Regions from separate parts of the Microbulbifer agarilyticus genome, predicted to be linked through region 4. Evidence: predicted binding sites of a transcription regulator. Region 4 holds the regulator's gene; each other region holds the start of a gene.

Region 1 (4,640 bases), 1.4 Mb from region 4:
ACCTGTACGTGGCCGAATGGGCGCCGCTGTGGGTTGTGGACTTCCCGATGTTCGAAGAGAACGATGACGGCAGTCTGACCGCATTGCACCACCCCTTCACCGCGCCGTCCTGTGCGCCGGAAGAGCTGGAGAAGAACCCGCTGGAATCTCTGTCCCGCGCTTACGATATGGTGCTGAACGGTACCGAACTGGGTGGTGGTTCCATCCGTATCCACGACCAGTCCATGCAGGAGATGGTATTCCGTGTGCTGGGTATCGACGAGCAGGAGCAGCGCGAGAAGTTCGGCTTCCTGCTGGACGCGCTGAAGTACGGTGCGCCGCCCCACGGTGGTCTGGCCTTTGGTCTCGACCGCCTGGTGATGCTGATGACCGACAGCGAGTCGATTCGCGACGTGATTGCCTTCCCGAAAACCCAGAGCGCGGCCTGTGTTATGACCGACGCTCCGGGTGCGGTGGATGCCAAGCAGCTGCGTGAGCTGAGCATTCGCCTGCGTCAGAAAGAAGAGCAGGTAGGCTAACGTATTCTGTGCTGCCTCGGTTTTCGCTGGGGCAAATCAGGTTTGTATGCGCCTCATAACGAAGTAGACCGGAGAGAGTTCGATGGCGGGACATAGTAAATGGGCCAACATCAAGCACCGCAAAGCTGCCCAGGATGCCAAGCGGGGCAAGGTTTTCACCAAGATCATTCGCGAGCTGACCGTAGCGGCGAAGGCTGGCGGTAACCCGGATGACAACCCCGCGCTGCGTGCCACCATTGATAAGGCGCTGGGCGCAAACATGAAGCGCGATACCATCGATAAGGCCATCGCCCGCGGTGCTGGCAATGCTGATGGTGAAAACTACGAAGCGGTCACCTACGAAGGTTACGGCGTTGGTGGCGTGGCGGTGCTGGTGGAATGCCTGACCGACAACCGCAAACGCACCGTGGCGGAAGTGCGTCATTCCTTCACCAAGCGCGGTGGTAACCTGGGTACCGACGGTTCCGTTGCTTACCTGTTTACACGCAAAGGCCAGATGTTTTACGAGGCTGGCGCCGACGAAGATGCGCTGATGGAGGCGGCCCTGGAAGCGGGTGCCGAAGACATCGAAACCAATGACGATGGCAGTATCGAGGTAACCACCGAGTTTACCGATTACCTGTCTGTAAAGGATGCGCTGACCGAGGCGGGCTTCGCCCCTGACAATGCGGACATCGCCATGATCCCTTCCACCACGGTCCCCATGGACAAAGATGGTGCTGAGAAGGTGCTGGCGCTGGTGGATATGCTGGAAGACCTGGACGATGTGCAAAACGTCTACACCAATGCGGATATCCCGGAAGCCGTGATGGCGGAACTCGCCTAAAAGCTACTGTGCGTGCGCCTAGCGACGTCCGGCGGCCACCCGCTCGCTACGCTTTTTGAATATCGTATGAATGCCCCGCTTGCCGGGGCGTTTTTGTTTCTGCCCCACCATATTTCCGCCTAGCCTTGACGCCTCGGGCTCACCTTGGGACACTTCCCTCCAACAATGTATAAATGTACAGGGGTGGCCTGAGGTGACTCGAATCCTGGGGATCGATCCCGGCTCGCGCAAGACTGGTTACGGAGTCATCGATGTGGAGCGCTCCAATGCCCGCTATGTGGCCAGTGGCGTGATCAAGCTGCCCGACGGCCCGCTGCCCGAGCGCCTGAAGCTCATCTTTGACGCGGTTAGCCAGATTGCCCAGCAGTACCAGCCGCAACAGATGGCCATCGAGAACGTGTTTATGTCCAAAAGTGCCGGTTCTGCCCTGAAACTGGGTCAGGCGCGAGGTGCCGCCATCGTTGCGGCAACCCACGCAGACCTGCCAGTGGCCGAGTACGAAGCGCGCAAGGTCAAACAGGCGGTGGTAGGTAACGGTGCTGCGGACAAGCTGCAGGTCCAGCATATGGTCAAGACGTTACTGAAGTTACCTGCCTCCCCCCAGGAGGATGCGGCGGATGCGCTGGCGGTGGCGCTGTGTCATATGCACACCATGCAGACGTTGATCCAGTCATCGGCCGGGTCGCGGGCGCGTTTCCGTCGCGGCCGTCTGAGTGTGAATTAATCGGTCGAAGCCGATCAGTCGATAATTTGAAATTGGAAAACAGATGATAGGAAGACTCACCGGAACACTGGCCGCGGTTCAGCCGCCGCAACTGCTGGTCGATGTGCAGGGCGTCGGTTATGAGGTGCTCGCACCCATGACTACCATTTTTGAATTGCCGCAGCTCGGTGGCAGCGTGCAGTTGCACACCCATCTGGCGGTGTCGGAGACTTCCCAGCAACTGTTCGGTTTTATCCGTGAATCCGACCGCCAGCTGTTCCGCATCCTGATCAAGGTGAACGGCGTGGGGCCCAAAATGGCGCTGGCAATCCTGTCCGGGCTGGACGGCGCGGCGCTGGCGCGCTGTGTGGCGGACGATAATGTCGGTGCGCTGGTGAAGGTGCCGGGCGTCGGTAAGAAAACCGCCGAGCGCTTGATTATTGAATTGCGCGGCAAGCTTGCCCCGCAAACCGGTGACCTGGGCGATATTCCGTTGATGTCCACCAATAATGAACCCAAGGTGGACCATTCTGGTGAGGCGGAAAGTGCGCTGGCGGCGCTGGGCTACAAGCCCACAGACGCCAGCAAAATGGTGGCCCGGGCGCTGAAAGAGCAGCCGGAGGCCGATAGCGCCACCCTGATTCGTCTCGCTCTGAAGAGCATGGCGCCCGCTTGAGCCTGAAGCGTTGTAGCCCGGATTTTTTGAAGAGAATTTCCAGTGATTGAAGCCGATCGTCTTATCGCCCCCGAACCGCAGGGCCCTTCCGGCCAGGAAGAGCAGTATGACCGTGCGGTGCGCCCCAAAACCCTGTCTGATTATGTCGGTCAGCCGGTGGTGCGGGAGCAGATGGAGATCTTTATTCAGGCCGCCAAGCTGCGTAAAGAGGCGCTAGACCACACTCTGGTATTCGGTCCTCCGGGGCTTGGTAAGACCACGCTCGCCAATATCATTGCCGCGGAAATGGGAGTGGCGATCAAGACCACATCCGGACCGGTGCTGGAAAAAGCCGGTGATCTCGCGGCAATCATGACCAATCTCGAGCCGGGTGATGTGCTGTTTATCGACGAGATTCACCGCCTGAGCCCCCATGTGGAGGAGGTGCTGTATCCAGCGATGGAGGATTACCAGCTGGATATCATGATAGGTGAGGGGCCGGCAGCGCGCTCCATCAAGCTGGACTTGCCGCCGTTTACCCTGGTCGGCGCCACCACTCGCGCGGGCCTGCTTACCTCACCGCTGCGCGACCGCTTTGGTATTGTGCAGCGCCTCGAGTTCTACAGCGTGGAAGACCTCACCAGTATTGTGGCGCGCTCCGCGGGCCTGATGGGCGTGGATATGGACGAGGGCGGTGCCCACGAGGTGGCGCGGCGTGCCCGCGGCACCCCGCGTATTGCCAATCGCCTGCTGCGCCGGGTGCGCGATTATGCCGAGGTAAAGAGCGATGGCCATGTGAATGCCGATATCGCCGATCTTGCGCTGAATATGTTGAACGTGGATGTGCGCGGCTTTGACCAGCTGGACCGCCGCATGCTGCTGACCATGATCGAAAAGTTCGATGGTGGCCCGGTGGGCGTCGACAGCCTGGCAGCCGCGGTCAGTGAAGAGCGCGACACCATCGAAGATGTGCTCGAACCCTACCTGATCCAGCAGGGCTACCTGACTCGCACCCCCCGCGGTCGCGTGGTGACGGCCCTGGCCTATGAACATTTCGGCATCCCCAAACCAGACCGGGCCTAATCGGGTCTGACCATACCTGACGAACCGGTCTACATCCTGTAGCATGTCTCTCAAACCGCGCTCAACAAAAAGAATGCGTGCGCGGTCGGCAAGAAAAGGATGGTGCGTGTCAGAACCTTTCAATATTCCCATTCGCGTCTATATCGAGGATACGGACGCTGGCGGAATCGTCTATTACGTCAATTATTTAAAGTATATGGAGCGCGCGCGCACAGAATTGGTCCGTGCGCTCGGCTATGATAAGCCCGCCATGCCACAACAGGGGTTGTTACTGGTGGTCCACTCTGCGGAGATCCAATACCGTCGCTCGGCTCTGCTCGACGATGAACTCCGGGCCAGTGCCGCTGTGGGCAAGGTCGGTCGCGCCGCCGTGACTTTCGAGCAAAAAATTTGGCGCGGTAATGAAATTATTTGTGAGGGTGTGGTCAAAGTGGCTTGTGTGGACGATGCAAGCCGCAAACCCTGCGCTCTTCCCGAGAACATCCATCAAGCATTGAAGGCAGCGAGTCAAAATTCATGAACGCCGGTGAACAACTTTCTCTGTGGGGGCTGATTTCCAGCGCCAGTCTATTGGTGCAGTTGGTAATGCTGATGCTACTGCTGGCCTCGGTCATTTCCTGGGTAATGATCATTCAGCGCGGTACCTACCTGTCGCGGGCGCGCAAGTCCATGATCAACTTCGAACGTAAGTTCTGGTCCGGTTCGGACCTGAACCAGCTGTTCCGCGACGGCAATGCCGCGGCGGAGAAGGGCAAAATTGACGGGGTAGAATCCCTGTTTCGCGCCGGTTTCACCGAATTCACCCGTCTGCGCCAACAGGGCAAAAGTAGCCCGGCGGCGGTGATGGAAGGGACC
Region 2 (4,640 bases), 850 kb from region 4:
GTTCGCTCCTTGTTACTGATCTCTCTATTGGGCTGCCTGCTGAGCTGTCTGTTGAGCTTTCTATTGCTCCCGGCGATCGGTCGCAATCACCGAGCGGGATTCCGCCAGCGAGGCAAGGGTAGTCAGTGGCACCGCGACGCCGCGCTCACCAATGACCTCCAGATGTGAACGCCGCAACTGGCGCGGCTCCGGTACGCCGCAAGAGTGCGCAATAGTCCCCACTTCGTAATCCAGGTTACGCGCGTAATGGTAGACGCGCTCCGCCTTGTCCATTGGGTCCAGCCCCTGCTGCAAATCCGGATTGTGGGTGGTAACGCCCGTGGGGCAGGTATTTTTATTGCACTGCATCGCCTGAATACAGCCCAGTGCAAACATAAATCCGCGCCCACAATTCACAAAATCCGCGCCCATGGCCAGCGCCCAGGCCACCACCGACGGTGTTAGCAGCTTGCCCGCACAGATAATCTTGATCCGTTCCCGCAGCCCGTAATCTTCAACCAGGTCCACCACCATCGGCAGGCTGCGATTCAAGGGTAGCCCCATGTAATCCATCAGGCTCTGCGGCGCAGCGCCGCTGCCACCATCGGCGCTGTCGATATTGATAAAGTCTGGCGCACTGTCGATGCCCCGGCGCAAAATCGCCTCAAACAAATCGTGCAGCCAGTCGCTGGTACCTATCACGCATTTTATGCCCGTGGGTTTACCCGTCACCTCGCGGATGTGATTGATCATATCCAGCAAGCTATCCACATCGCGGATTTCCGGGTGCCCGTTAGGACTGATGGAATCCTCGCCCACCGGGATACCCCGCACATGGGCGATTTCCGGTGTCACCTTCACGCCGGGCAAAATCCCGCCCTTGCCGGGCTTGGCACCCTGGGACAGTTTCAGCTCGAACATCTTCACCTGTTCATGGTCGGCGACCTTGCGCAGCTTATCGTCGTCCAGGTTACCTTCCGTATCGCGAACGCCGTACTTGGCGGTACCCACCTGAAACACGATGTCGCAGCCCCCGACCAAATGGTGCGGAGACAAGCCCCCTTCCCCGGTGTTAAGCCAGATACCCGCCTTGGCGGCACCTTTGGATAACGCCGTTACCGCCGGGACCGACAGCGCGCCGAAGCTCATGCCCGAGATATTAAAGATGGAGCGGGTGGTATAGGGGGTGCGTGCCACGCCCTCCCCCAGAGTGATTTCCCGCGCCGGCACCGCGTCTTTGGCCAGCGTGGGAAACGGGTGATTCAGGAATACGATATCGCCGGGCTGGTTCAGCGGGCGGGTAGAACCAAACGCGAGGGTGGAATCCACATTCTTTGCCGCACGATACACCCAGCTGCGCTGGGCGCGGTTAAACGGCATCTCCTCCCGGTCGAGCGCAAAGAAGTACTGGCGGAAAAACTCCCCCAGATGCTCAAACTGGTAACGGAAGCGGCCCAGGACCGGGAAGTTGCGCCGGATCGCCTGCTTGGTCTGGCTGACATCCGCCAGATACAGGTACACCAGATACAGCACCAGCACCACCAGCCCGAAGGCGAACAGCATGGCAAATATCTGCAGCACCTTGACCGCAAACGCATAGATGGCGGCGACCGCTTGAAGATCCATTCCCTAATCCCTGCACTGTTTTTGTTATTGAGTACTAGTCACCAGTACATACGGAGAGTACTGACCGGTCATTGTATGACCTCCCGCGCGCCCTTGCACGGTGCGCTTGCGCCCCCCTTCGTACAACAATAAACTGTATATCCATACAGATCACATTCATTACCAGACCCGATCCAGAAGCACGTGGCCAACGATTCCTCCAGTAACCCTACCCGCCCACTCAAGGGCCGCGGTGCCGTCAGCAATCTGGCCGGGCGCTTTGTAGATCAGGTTAGCAGCCGCGAGAGTGACGGTTGGGAGACGACCCTGGAGCCGCTGGAACGTATCGAAACCGTCGCCATAGAGGAAAAGGCGCGCTCGATCATCGCCACCAACCAATCCCCGGATCTCCCGTTCAGCCAATCCATCAACCCCTACCGCGGCTGCGAACACGGCTGTATCTACTGCTATGCGCGCCCGGCGCATGCCTATATGGACTTGTCCCCGGGGCTGGATTTCGAGACGCAGCTGTTTTTCAAGCCGAACGCCACCGAGCTTCTACAGCAAGCACTGCGCAAGCCCAAGTATCAGTGCAGCCCCATTGCCCTGGGGACCAACACCGACCCCTACCAGCCGCTGGAAAAAGACAAGCAAATCACCCGCCGGATTCTGCAAACCCTGCAAGAGCACCAGCACCCGGTAACCATCGTCACCAAGGGCCAGCTGATCCTGCGCGACCTGCCCATCCTCGCCGAAATGGCGCAGGACAATTTGGCGCACGTCGCCATCAGTGTGACCACGCTGGACAACGAATTGAAACGCCGCCTGGAACCCCGTACCGCAGGCCCCAATGCACGGCTGCGTATGATTGAGGCCCTGAGCAGCGCGGGTATTCCCACCGCCGTGATGGCAGCCCCGATTATTCCCGCTCTGAACGACGCCGAGCTGGAACAGATACTGACCCGGGCGCACGCGGCCGGTGCCATCCACGCGGCCTACATCCTGCTGCGCCTCCCGTTTGAAGTAGCCCCACTGTTCCGACAATGGCTGCAGGAGCACTATCCAGAGCGCGCACAACACGTCATGAGCATTGTGCAGCAGAGCCGCGGCGGTAAGGATTACCAGAGTGAATTCGGCAGCCGCCAGCGGGGTAACGGCGTGTTCGCCCAGTTACTGCAGCAGCGATTTAAGATAACCTGTCGCAAACTAGGCCTGAATGAGCGGAAGCTCAATCTCGATTGCAACAAGTTCACCCTGCCCCCGCAATCCGGGGATCAACACAGCCTGTTTTAAGGCCTGCGTCCAAGCAGGAAATATACGAGTAGGAATCTTTTTTGTCTGGCTGGTTTGTCTATCTCATTCGCACCAACCGCGACACCCTGTATACCGGGGTCACGCGCGATGTGGAGCGACGCTTTGAGGAACACAGCAGTGGTGGCCCCAAAGCGGCCAAGGCCCTGCGTGGGCGCGGACCGCTGAGCCTCGAATTTCAGTGCGCCATGCGCAGTAAGTCCGATGCACTGAAACTGGAAGTGGAAATCAAACGCTGGCCGAAGTCGCGAAAAGAACAACTGATTCGTCGCGGGCCGCCCTTTCTGGCTGAGTATCTGGGTAAGGACTATCAGGGTGTTGCGCAAGTGGATTAAGGAAGGCGTTCAGGCACGATCGATCAGAGAAACTTCATCTCTGTAAGCCAGCGCAGCGCATCTTCCCGCCACTGGTCAGAGTCTTCCCCTTGGGGCTTAACGCCAAATCCATGTCCGCCCGATTCATACAGAAGCAGGTCAACCTTCACACCCGCTTGAGCAAGTTCGCGTTTGTATACTTGTGAATAATGTACTGGGTTCACCGAATCGTCCTTCGCATGCACCAAAAGCGTCGGCGGAATATCCGCTGAAATCACAATATCAGAGTTCAATTCCTGCGCCGCGAGCGCTTTGGGCTTTTTATTCTTGTGCTCCATCGTCATATGCCCGGGATAAACTGCAACCACAAAGTCTGGCCGACTACTTACCAAGTCAGCCTGATCGATAAGAGAATAAGCACGACGCTTGAATGCAGTACTGGCAAGCACAGCGAGGTTACCACCGGCTGAAAAGCCCATAACGCCAATTCTGTTGGGATCGATAGCGTACTTTGATGCGTTTCGGCGGAGATAGGAAACCGCTCGCTGCGCATCCTGTAACGCCATAGGTACTGCCGGCGTATCGTGCCTCTTGGCCAGCGCATTCCAACTACACCCCGAATTTGGCACACGATACTTAAGCACGATACAGGTGGCGCCGGCATTATTCAGCCATGCACATACCGCCTCACCATTGGCTCCAAGCGTACTTCTGCTACCGATTGCCACACCCTTATAGCCACCACCGGGCAAAACGATTACCGCAGGCCTTTTCGACTTTGCTTGCTTGGCTGGGTACACCAGCAAGCTGGGATGCGTAATTACCAAGTGCGGATTGCTTTTCGCAAAGCTATCTAGGGAGATTAAAGCTATCCCGTCCTGAAGAACCTCTGCATCCTGCGGCCACAAAAAAGCCTCTTCTACGAGGCTCGATGACTTCAATACGTCGGGATAAGCGCTGCCTACCTTATTCCGCGCCTCTACTGGCCAATCGGCAAACACACTTTCTGTACCTGCCGTTAATGAGAGCGGATAGAAGCTCGCCAACACACCGGCAATCACCCTGCGTAAACTGGGATTCATCAGACGAAGATCCGGTTTTTCCATAACAATGGGAATCCTAGCGAAAGGATAATGGCCGCTTAGTAGACAATCATTTCTGCAGAAGCAGCGCTATTTGCTCTCCGCTCATTAGTGCGATCGTCCAGATGACCAACACTAATAGCAGTACCAAGGTAGCAAGTAATCCGCCCTTTAATCCGCGGCTGCGGAAAAAGTAATAAGGCAATGCGATAAGCCCGAACCCGATAATGCAAATATTCAAAAAGATATTGCGCTTGTACTTTCGTAGATTTGAATCCCGGACATACCAAGCAAACCCCACGAAAGCGATCGCCAGAGAGAACCACAAGGAAGTGGGCGGAAAGCCCAC
Region 3 (4,640 bases), 710 kb from region 4:
AAATTTCACTATAGGCCAACCTGTTCGGGGCCAGTAACACCAGTTGCTGGTGCTCTTCCTGCAGGCGAAACAGGCTGCCGCAAATTAACTGGAACGGACGCTCGTGCTGTTCAGCAAGATTTTTCAGTTCAGAGTAGGCGCGTACCACGCCCGCCATGGAGCACTCGTCGGTAATCGCCAGCGCACGATAGCCGAGCTTGTACGCGGTCGCCACCAGCTCCTGTGGATGAGAGGCGCCCTGTAGAAAGGAGAAATTACTCTGACAGAAAAGTTCGGCGTACTGCATACCGATACGTGTCCGCTATGGTCTTACCGGCTTGCTCAGGAATAAACCCCGTGCAGAAACCAGCTTTCTGAGGTCAGGTCCTGGAAGACCCAGTAGAGGCTGCCGTGGCTGCCACGGGCGATGTAATAGTCGCGAGCGTGGCGGCGCTGTTGCCACCAGTAGCCATCGATACGTTCCGGGCCCTGTAGTAAATGCAGCTCGCCATCGTAAAACAGTTTGTGATCGCGCTGCTGGATACGGTCCGGCCTTGGCAGCAACCAGTTGGGGCGGGGCGCCCGGACCGGGGTGAGGTGATGACCCTTGGCCTTGCTCTGCAAGGTGAGGCTGTCGGCATTTTGCCAGGCCTGCTCCGGCAGATAGCTCTCTTTGAGGGTGACACCGGAGAGTGCCTGATGCCCAAGGCGCGCCTTGAGCTTATCGATGAGCTGGTAACTTTCGTTGAGCTTGCTGCCTTCGTCGAAGAAGTCTTCGCGCAGGTTCTGGTTTTCAATAGGTTGCAGCTGCTGGCATTTGAGCGTCAATGCCTGCACCGGTTCTTTCAATTCCACCCGTTCAAACTGCAGCTTGGTCAGTGCGATCAGGCGTTGTGGGTCGAGCAGTGGGCGGGATACCTCCACATTGACCTGCTGCTGGCCGCGGCTGCCGTAATCCAGCACCCAGCAAAGTTGCTGGCTGTATAGTTGGCGGCGCTGCAGTTGCCGGCAGAGCTCACGTATCAGGCGGCCGGCGGGGAAGAGCAGTTGCTCGCTGTTATCCAGTGGGCTGGGGAAAAACAGCTCGTTGTGAAACTCCGCCGGCGGTTCAAAACTGGGCACCGGGTCTGGGCGGGTGCCGTTCAGTTGCGCCAGGTAGCTGATGAAGTTGCGCCCGAAGCGGCTGCCCACTTCCGACAGCGGAATGGCCAGCAACTGGCTGACCCGCTTGATACCCGAGGCATACAATTTGGCTATGGCCTTGTGGTTGCAGTCGAGCAATTTACTGGGTGCGAAACTGATCCACTGGCGCCACTGCTGTGGGGTCGGGGCGTGTTTGGTTTCCACCAACCACTGGCGGTGTTCGGGCAGCTGACTCAACAAGTGCGCCGCACTGGGACTGTGCCCCAGGCCCATAAAGTGGCTTATGCGCATTTTGCGCAGCTCTTTGCCTAACTGTTGCAGCAGTGGACGCAGGCCCTGATGTGCCTTGAGGCAGCCACTGATTTCCAGGTACAGGCAGGCAAAATGGTTATCCGGCTGGTTGTGTTCCCGCTCGGCGCTGCGCGGGGAGACCACCGGGGTAAAACTGTAGGCCCATTGCGCCAATTGCTGTAGTAGTTGTTCTTCCCGCTCCGCATCCCGCTCCAGTAGTTGCAAGTCTGCACAGTAAGCACAGGCGGTAGCAATGCTGAGCCCGGGTTCCACATTCTGTTTATTGGCAGCCTGGTTGGCCTCAATAATCAAACTGCTCTGAGCCACTGCCAGGGGTGTGCTGTCCCCGGCACGGTGTGCACGAGTCAGTGCTTCAAGGGGAAGCTTGGGGAGCTGGATACAAAGCCAGAGCATGAGTGGTTCCTCTTTGTCCTCAGGTGGGGCGATCAGTGCAGTGGCTGATCGTGGCGCACCAGATCCGGGTTGCGCGCCAGATGCACACGCTGGCCGGACTTGCCGCTTAGCTGTTTGAACAGGTGCAGCGCCAGTTGCTCGCCATCGCTCTTCAGTTGCAGGCGCAGGGCCGCCGGCGACGGTGTTTTTACACAGGAGCCGGGGCGGAAGTGGAAATGCAGGCAATCGCCATCGCGGGCGGCGACTTGCAGGCGACGCAGGTCTTTATCTGCCGGGGTTTCCTTGCCTTGCCACTGGATCAGCGCACCGCAGGCACCGGATTGCAGGGACTGTTCTGCTGCCCACAGCTGGTCCCGCTGGCCCCGGGGGTGCAGAACCAACAGCTTCTCCAGCTGTACTCCCGCCTGCACCAGCGCCGGAGCGTAGGGAATCAGCGGTGGGTTCACCAGGATCACCATCTGCCCCTGGCGGGTGAGCTCGGCCAAAGTTGGTAGGATCAGCGACATCTCACCGATACCCGCCTTGTCGATCAGTAGTTCGGTGGAGGCGGCGCGCGGCCAGCCGTGCCCAGTGAGCAGCGCATCCAGCCCGCGGTAGCCGGTACTGATACCGGTGCGGCTGCGGCCCTGGCCACTGGCCAGTTGCCAGATGTCCGGGCGCGTCAGCAACTGCTGCAATGGCTGGGCCTGCTCTTGCCCTGGGGGTAGAGGCTCGTTGTTGGCCTGTTCAGCTAACTGCTTGTTTTGCAAAAAGTTTTCGGCGCTGTTCACGATTGGCTCGCTCCACACGGGTGGTCTGTCAGTGTTTAACTGTATGTGTATACAGTTGTTACTGGCAATTTATACAGTACTCATCCAGTATCGGCAAGAGCGTACCGAATTCACTGGCACTTTTTTGAACAGGGTAAAACCGCTATGATTCGGCCTCTTTAATGACCGCCAGATATGAACAAGTGAGGGGACAGGGTGAGTATCAAATCCGATAAGTGGATTCGTCGTATGGCTGAAAATGAGGGCATGATCGAGCCCTTCGAGCCGGGCCAGGTGCGCCACGGGGCCTCCGGCGACCGCCTGATCTCTTACGGCACCTCGAGCTACGGCTACGATGTACGCTGTGCCAGTGAGTTCAAGATCTTCACCAACGTGCACTCCGCCACCGTGGACCCCAAGGCCTTTGATGAAGACAGCTTCGTCGACGTCGAGGGTGAATACTGTGTGATCCCGCCCAATTCCTTCGCGCTGGCGCGTACCGTAGAGTACTTCCGCATCCCACGCTCGGTATTGACCGTGTGCCTGGGCAAGTCCACCTATGCGCGCTGCGGCATTATTGTGAACGTGACCCCGCTGGAACCCGAGTGGGAAGGGCACGTAACTCTGGAATTCTCCAACACCACCAACCTGCCGGCGAAGATCTACGCTAATGAAGGCGTGGCGCAGATGCTGTTCTTCGAGTCTGATGAAATCTGCGATGTTTCCTACAAGGATCGCGGTGGTAAATACCAGGGCCAGCGCGGCGTAACCCTGCCGAAGACCTGATTCGACTGAAGAATGACAGACCTCCCCACCCAGGCCGATGTACTGATCATCGGCGCCGGCGCCGCCGGCCTGATGTGTGCCTCGGTGGCGGGCAAGCGTGGCCGCAGCGTATTGGTGCTGGACCACGCCAATAAAGTCGGCAAGAAAATCCTGATGTCCGGCGGCGGCCGCTGCAACTTCACCAACCTGTACACGGCGCCAGACAACTTCTACAGCGAAAACCCGCACTTCTGTAAATCCGCACTGGCCCGCTATACCCAGTGGGACTTCATCGCGCTGGTGGAAAAGCACGGTATTCCCTACCACGAGAAAACCCTCGGCCAGCTGTTCTGCGATAACAAGTCCCGGGATATTGTCGACCTGCTGTTGGCAGAGTGCCGCGAAGCCAAAGCGCAGATCCGTACCCGCTGCGATATCCAGCGAATCGAACCCCTCGAGCCACAGGGCTTTGCCGTGCACACCTCCTTGGGCAAGGTGCTTTGTACCTCGCTCGTGATTGCCACCGGTGGCCTGTCTATTCCCACCATGGGTGCTACTGGCTATGGCTACGAGGTGGCACGCCAGTTTGGCCACAATATTATTCCTACCCGTGCCGCACTAGTGCCCTTTACCCTGAATCAGCGCGCGTTAAACCGGCAACAGGAGTTACCGGGTACATCACTCGCAGTAACCGCCAGTTGTGCACAGGGTGCCTTTCAGGAACAGATGTTGTTTACCCACAAGGGGTTGAGTGGCCCAGCCGTACTCCAGGTTTCCAGCCACTGGAAAGAGGGTATGCCGGTAACCTTTGATTTGGCTCCGGGACTGGATTTGTCAGATTGGCTGGCTGAGCAACGCAGCAACAAGCCGGAGACCTCCCTGCATACAGCACTGGCGGAACTGTGGAGTAAAAAACTAGTGCAGTTTTTCCTGCACAGAAACGGCCTGCAAACGAAGCCACTCAAGCAATACACCGATAGCGAACTGCGCACGGTGGCAGAAAAGCTGCAAATTTGGACGCTAACACCAGAAGGTACAGAAGGGTACCGTACTGCAGAAGTCACCCTCGGTGGTGTAGATACCAATGAAGTGTCATCCCGCAGTATGGAAAGCATGAAGCAGCCGGGGTTGTATTTTATTGGGGAAGTGCTGGATGTAACTGGCTGGCTCGGTGGGTTTAACTTCCAATGGGCCTGGGCTTCCGCACACGCCGCAGGTGGTTTGGTTTAACCGCCTGTTTTCGCAAAATAATAAGGCCTGAAATTGCGCCCGAATAGCCCGAAATAATAAGCCGTGGCT
Region 4 (4,640 bases):
TCTCTGCCCCGGCGGAAGACAATGAAGGCCGCGATACAGTGGTGCGTTTCAGTCGCAAGACTCAGGAACAGTACGTACAGACCGAAGAAGAGGGCAAGGCGACTGGCTGGAAGGCGTTCTATCGCGACGGCAAATGGCAGGTAGAAGAACCGGCCAAAAAAGCACCAGCGAAGAAAAAGGCCGCCGCGAAGAAGGCGCCAGCCAAGAAGGCCGCCGCGAAGAAGACTGCGGCTAAAAAAGCACCTGCCAAGAAAGCGGCAGCAAAGAAAACGCCAGCGAAGTAAGTGGTAGGCCTAAAAAGGCCTCAACAGGAAGGGAACGGAAGTTTTGAGCAATCCCTACACCGGAACGGTGGCATCTACGCTGCGCAAGGCCCAGCTGTTGCTGGGCGAGTCCCAACAGGTTGCCAGCGGGCAGTCATTGCTGGACTCTGCACTTTTGGAGGCGGCTTTAACGCAGCTGTGGCGTGCTTACCGGGCATTCCTTGCGGAGCAGGGGCATCAGTTGCAGCTCGGTTTTGCCGCTGGTTCTGAGCCGGAAAGCGCGCAGGCGCTTGCGGCGCTGGTATCCCAGCGCGGCAAGTTCAGCGGTGATGTGACGGAGCTGGTGAACTTGTCAGAGGACCCGGAGAGTTGGCTGAGTGGGCTCTGCCGCGCATGGGCCGGGCACTGGCAATTGTCGACTTCCGCTCCTGCAGGATCGTCAGGGGCGTCGAACGCCACTGCCTCTGGTGTAGAAACCATGATCCCGGTGCGGCAGCTGGATAACCCCTCTGCAGGCCCTCAGGACGCCGCTATGACCGCAGACAACCTTCGCCATTGGTATCAGGCATTGGTGGAGCTGATTCAGCGTCAGCGAGCGCAGAGTCAAGAGTGGTAGCAACCGGGCTACTCGTGTCACGGTTCCGGTTCCCCGGGGCAATGCAGGCGTTAATTCACCAAAGAAATCTATTAGTGGATGCACGCTGATTAGTGGATGCCCCCTGTGGTACACTGGCTGCCAAATCACGCGGTTACCGGAGAAGTGAATGTCTACAGAGACTTACGAGATCATTGAGCTGTCCAATGGTGATGTGGCGCTACGACGCGCTGGTCACAAGGGTGAGCCTCTGGTGCGTATTCGTTTCTCCGACGAGAGTATGCATTTTTTGCGCGATCACAAGGTAGCGGTCGCCCGAGCCATGCTGGAGGCGGGGATCGAAGCGGTTCAGGATATCGGTGAAATGGAGCCAGAGCCTTTCGAGGAAGAAGTGGTTGATATCACTGAGCACACGATTCACTGATGGTGTGAAAAGAAGGTTTGAAAAGACTTTCAGGCATAAAAAAACAGGGCGTATGCCCTGTTTTTTTATGCCTGAAATAATTCGCCCAGCGATTGCGAGTAGCGCGATCAGATCGGATTTTGTCGAATCACTCCGACTGCCAACCCTTCGATGGCAAAGTTGCGGTCGCGCATGTCCACTTCAATCACGTTGAACTCTTCATTTTCTGGGTGCAATTGTACCGTGGCCTGGTTGCCACGACGCTTGAAGCGCTTCACCGTCACTTCATCTTCAATACGCGCTACAACAATCTGCCCATTGCGGATGTTGTCGGTGCGCTGCACTGCCAACAGGTCGCCGTCGAGAATACCGGCGTCTTTCATACTCATTCCGTGTACGCGCAGCAGATAGTCTGCAGGCGGATGGAAAAACTCCGCCGGGATCTCACAGTATTCTTCGATGTTTTCTTCCGCGAGAATCGGGTTGCCAGCGGCAACACGGCCGACAACGGGCAGGCCAGTGTGGTGGTCGGGAATGCGGATACCGCGGGAGGCACCGGCAACCATTTCGATCGCGCCTTTGCGGGCCAGGGCCTTGAGGTGTTCTTCTGCTGCGTTGGGAGAGCGAAAACCAAGTTCCTGAGCAATTTCGGCTCGGGTAGGGGGGTAACCGGTATCGTCCACATAGCTCTTGATCAGTTCCAGAACCTGAGCCTGGCGTGCGGTGAGATTTGTCATTGCGCCTTCCTTTGATCTGTATTTTTATACAGGTGCTGTGATTATATACAGATTTATGGCGCGCGCAAACTGTACCCAGGCAAGTTGAATCCCAAAGGGAAACTTGCCTGCGTCGTAAGATTGATTATTTGGAAGCTTTTTTAAATACCTTCGTCCGTGCCCGGAAAAGAGTCTCCCTCCAGTCGGTCAATGGCGCTCTGGGCGGGTGAAAAGATTGGGCTCTTGAAGCCGGCGTCTTCCTCGTCTCCCATTTCATCCGCAAAGGTGCCGTAACTGGCGTTTGCATCTTCCGGTGCGGCAGCGCCTATTACCGGTAGGGAAGGCCAATTCTGAAATTCGATTTCATCGATGCTGCCGTCGAGATATTGAATCTCGATGGTGCGTGACGGGTGGTCAACGGCAACGACCTCAAACAGGTCGCCTGTGTCGAAGTTTTCAAACCAGCTGCCAATTTCAGGGGCGATTCTCGCCATGACTTGGCCCTCCTGTGTCGGGGGTAGCCCGGGTTTTTATCTCGGGCCTTCCCACTCGTGGCGCTAGCTCTGGCGCGGTTTCTGCGGGGGTTCGGCAGATGCGACGAGTTGCGCGATTTTTTCAAATGTTCATGGCCAATCTAATGTCGCGGGCGTGCGCTTGGTAACTCGAACCAGCGCTGCTGGGGCGCGTGTTTAGATCGATTGTGCATGCGCGTATTCCATCATTGCCGGTATGTGCTAGTCTGGCGGTTAAAACAAACGTTTAAATTGTCGGTTTGAATTGTTGTGAGATTGGTATGAGTCAGTTGGATACTGTTCAGCGGATATTGGATGCTGCGGAAGTGCTGTTTGCCGAGCGCGGGTTTACCGAGACCTCTTTGCGCACCATCACCAGTACCGCAGGAGTCAATCTGGCGGCGGTGAATTATCATTTTGGTTCGAAAAAAGAACTGATTCAGGCCGTATTCGAGCGATTTCTTACACCTTTTACGACGTCTTTGGATGCAGAACTCGCCCGCCTGACTACAGATGAGGGTTCATTGCAGCTGGATGACCTGCTGCAGAGTCTATACCGGGTTGCTTTGGCCGGCTTGGCCAGTCAGGGGCGTGACCCCAAGCGGTTTATGCGCCTGCTAGGGCTGGCGTACACCCAGTCCCAGGGCCATTTGCGCCGCTTTATCGTTTCCCGCTACGGCGACTCTTACCGCCGTTTCGCGGGCTCGCTGGCCACCGCCTTGCCCCACGTAGATCCGGTGACCTTTTACTGGCGCCTCTATTTCATGCTCGGGGCCACGGTATTTTCCCTTTCGAGCTTTGACGCGATCGAAGCTATCCTGAGAGAGGATTTCGGCGCTGAAAGCAGCCTGGAAGAGACACTTGCCCGGCTGGCGCCGGCCGCAGTGGCCATGTTGACCGCGCCCGTACCGACCGAAGGTGAATAATTGGCCGGGAAACGGTGGCCCATTAATCGCTAGGGTTTGATCGTCTATTACGTGATCGAAGTTAAATTGTGGAGTGTATGCCGATGTCTGCTCAGATTGGCCCGGTAATGATCGATGTGGATGGCCTTACGCTTACCGAGGAGGATCGCGAGCTGCTGCGGCATCCACATGTTGGCGGGCTAATATTTTTTGCGCGCAATTATGAGAACCGCCCGCAACTGGAAAGCCTCATTGCAGAGATCCGTGCAGTGCGCCCTGAAATTCTGCTGGCAGTGGATCAGGAAGGGGGCAGGGTGCAGCGCTTCCGGGACTTCTTCACGCGTATTCCCTCAATGCAGGCGCTCAGTGCGCAAGCGAATACGCAGCAATTGCAGGATGTCGGCTGGCTGCTGGCGGCCGAACTGCTCGCGGTGGGCGTGGACTTCAGCTTCGCACCGGTGCTCGATGCGGACGACGATTTTTGTCGCATTGTCGGTGATCGCAGTTTCGCGCAGGATCCACTGACGCTGTGCCACAAGGCTCGACCGTTTATTGCCGGCATGCACGAAGCCGGAATGGCAACTACGGGCAAGCATTTTCCCGGCCATGGCCAGGTGCTGGAAGACAGCCACGAAGAACTGCCGGTTGATGAGCGCGATCTCGAGACTGTGCTTGCAGCGGACGGGGTGCCGTTTGCAGAATGTATTGCCGCTGGCGAATTGGAAGCCGTCATGCCGGCGCATATCCGCTTTGCCAAAGTCGATGAAAACTCCGTGGGCTTTTCACGCTACTGGCTGCAAGAGATTTTACGCAAGCGCCTCAAGTTTGATGGGGTCATCTTTAGTGATGATCTGACCATGGAGGGCGCCGGCGCAGCAGGTGGTTATCGGGAGCGAATTCACGCGGCACTTTCCGCGGGCTGCGATATGGGAATCGTCTGTAATAACCGTCAGGGTGCTATCGAGGTCCTGGATGCGCTGCAAGGCCACTCTATTGACCCTGCGTCGAGCGAACGCCTCTCCCGTATGCGAGGCCAGCCCAAGATAAACAGTTGGGATGCACTGGAAAAGAGCGACCGTTGGCAAAAAACACGCGAATGGCTGGCATCCTGGATGTAAATACGCACAATAATCCCCTAATTCATTCGTCTGCAGCTTATGGAGTAGTTTGTGGAGTCAGCTAAAGCGTTCTTGCGCTCCCTGGTCGGGGACGACCGCTTCTGGATTGCCGAAATCTTTTTCATCGT

The links. Region 4 encodes LexA, which represses DNA repair genes until DNA is damaged. Its sites were predicted from a motif close to ACTGTNTNTANANACAGT; they were not measured.
Region 1: ruvC (crossover junction endodeoxyribonuclease RuvC) is a predicted target of LexA. The motif match lies at 1,509-1,526, and genes of this name have one in related genera.
Region 2: Mag101_RS11315 (PA0069 family radical SAM protein) is a predicted target of LexA. The motif match lies at 1,738-1,755, and genes of this name have one in related genera.
Region 3: imuA (translesion DNA synthesis-associated protein ImuA) is a predicted target of LexA. The motif match lies at 2,636-2,653, and genes of this name have one in related genera.

What each region holds. Positions count from the first base shown of each region.
Region 1 is NZ_CP019650.1:3,295,113-3,299,752, reverse strand. It holds gene aspS (aspartate--tRNA ligase) at 1-518, shown strand, start outside; gene Mag101_RS13840 (YebC/PmpR family DNA-binding transcriptional regulator) at 601-1,344, shown strand; gene ruvC (crossover junction endodeoxyribonuclease RuvC) at 1,538-2,068, shown strand; gene ruvA (Holliday junction branch migration protein RuvA) at 2,112-2,723, shown strand; gene ruvB (Holliday junction branch migration DNA helicase RuvB) at 2,766-3,785, shown strand; gene ybgC (tol-pal system-associated acyl-CoA thioesterase) at 3,892-4,305, shown strand; gene tolQ (protein TolQ) at 4,302-4,640, shown strand, end outside.
Region 2 is NZ_CP019650.1:2,743,264-2,747,903, forward strand. It holds gene Mag101_RS11310 (FMN-binding glutamate synthase family protein) at 61-1,605, opposite strand; gene Mag101_RS11315 (PA0069 family radical SAM protein) at 1,789-2,877, shown strand; gene Mag101_RS11320 (GIY-YIG nuclease family protein) at 2,919-3,230, shown strand; gene Mag101_RS11325 (alpha/beta hydrolase) at 3,254-4,315, opposite strand; gene Mag101_RS11330 (hypothetical protein) at 4,362-4,640, opposite strand, start outside.
Region 3 is NZ_CP019650.1:1,181,934-1,186,573, forward strand. It holds gene Mag101_RS04795 (error-prone DNA polymerase) at 1-286, opposite strand, end outside; gene Mag101_RS04800 (Y-family DNA polymerase) at 322-1,827, opposite strand; gene imuA (translesion DNA synthesis-associated protein ImuA) at 1,860-2,597, opposite strand; gene dcd (dCTP deaminase) at 2,793-3,362, shown strand; gene Mag101_RS04815 (NAD(P)/FAD-dependent oxidoreductase) at 3,375-4,571, shown strand.
Region 4 is NZ_CP019650.1:1,891,978-1,896,617, forward strand. It holds gene topA (type I DNA topoisomerase) at 1-284, shown strand, start outside; gene Mag101_RS07660 (DUF6586 family protein) at 328-879, shown strand; gene Mag101_RS07665 (hypothetical protein) at 1,028-1,282, shown strand; gene lexA (transcriptional repressor LexA) at 1,390-1,998, opposite strand; gene Mag101_RS07675 (DUF6763 family protein) at 2,139-2,471, opposite strand; gene Mag101_RS07680 (TetR/AcrR family transcriptional regulator) at 2,771-3,415, shown strand; gene nagZ (beta-N-acetylhexosaminidase) at 3,499-4,512, shown strand; gene Mag101_RS07690 (mechanosensitive ion channel family protein) at 4,564-4,640, shown strand, end outside.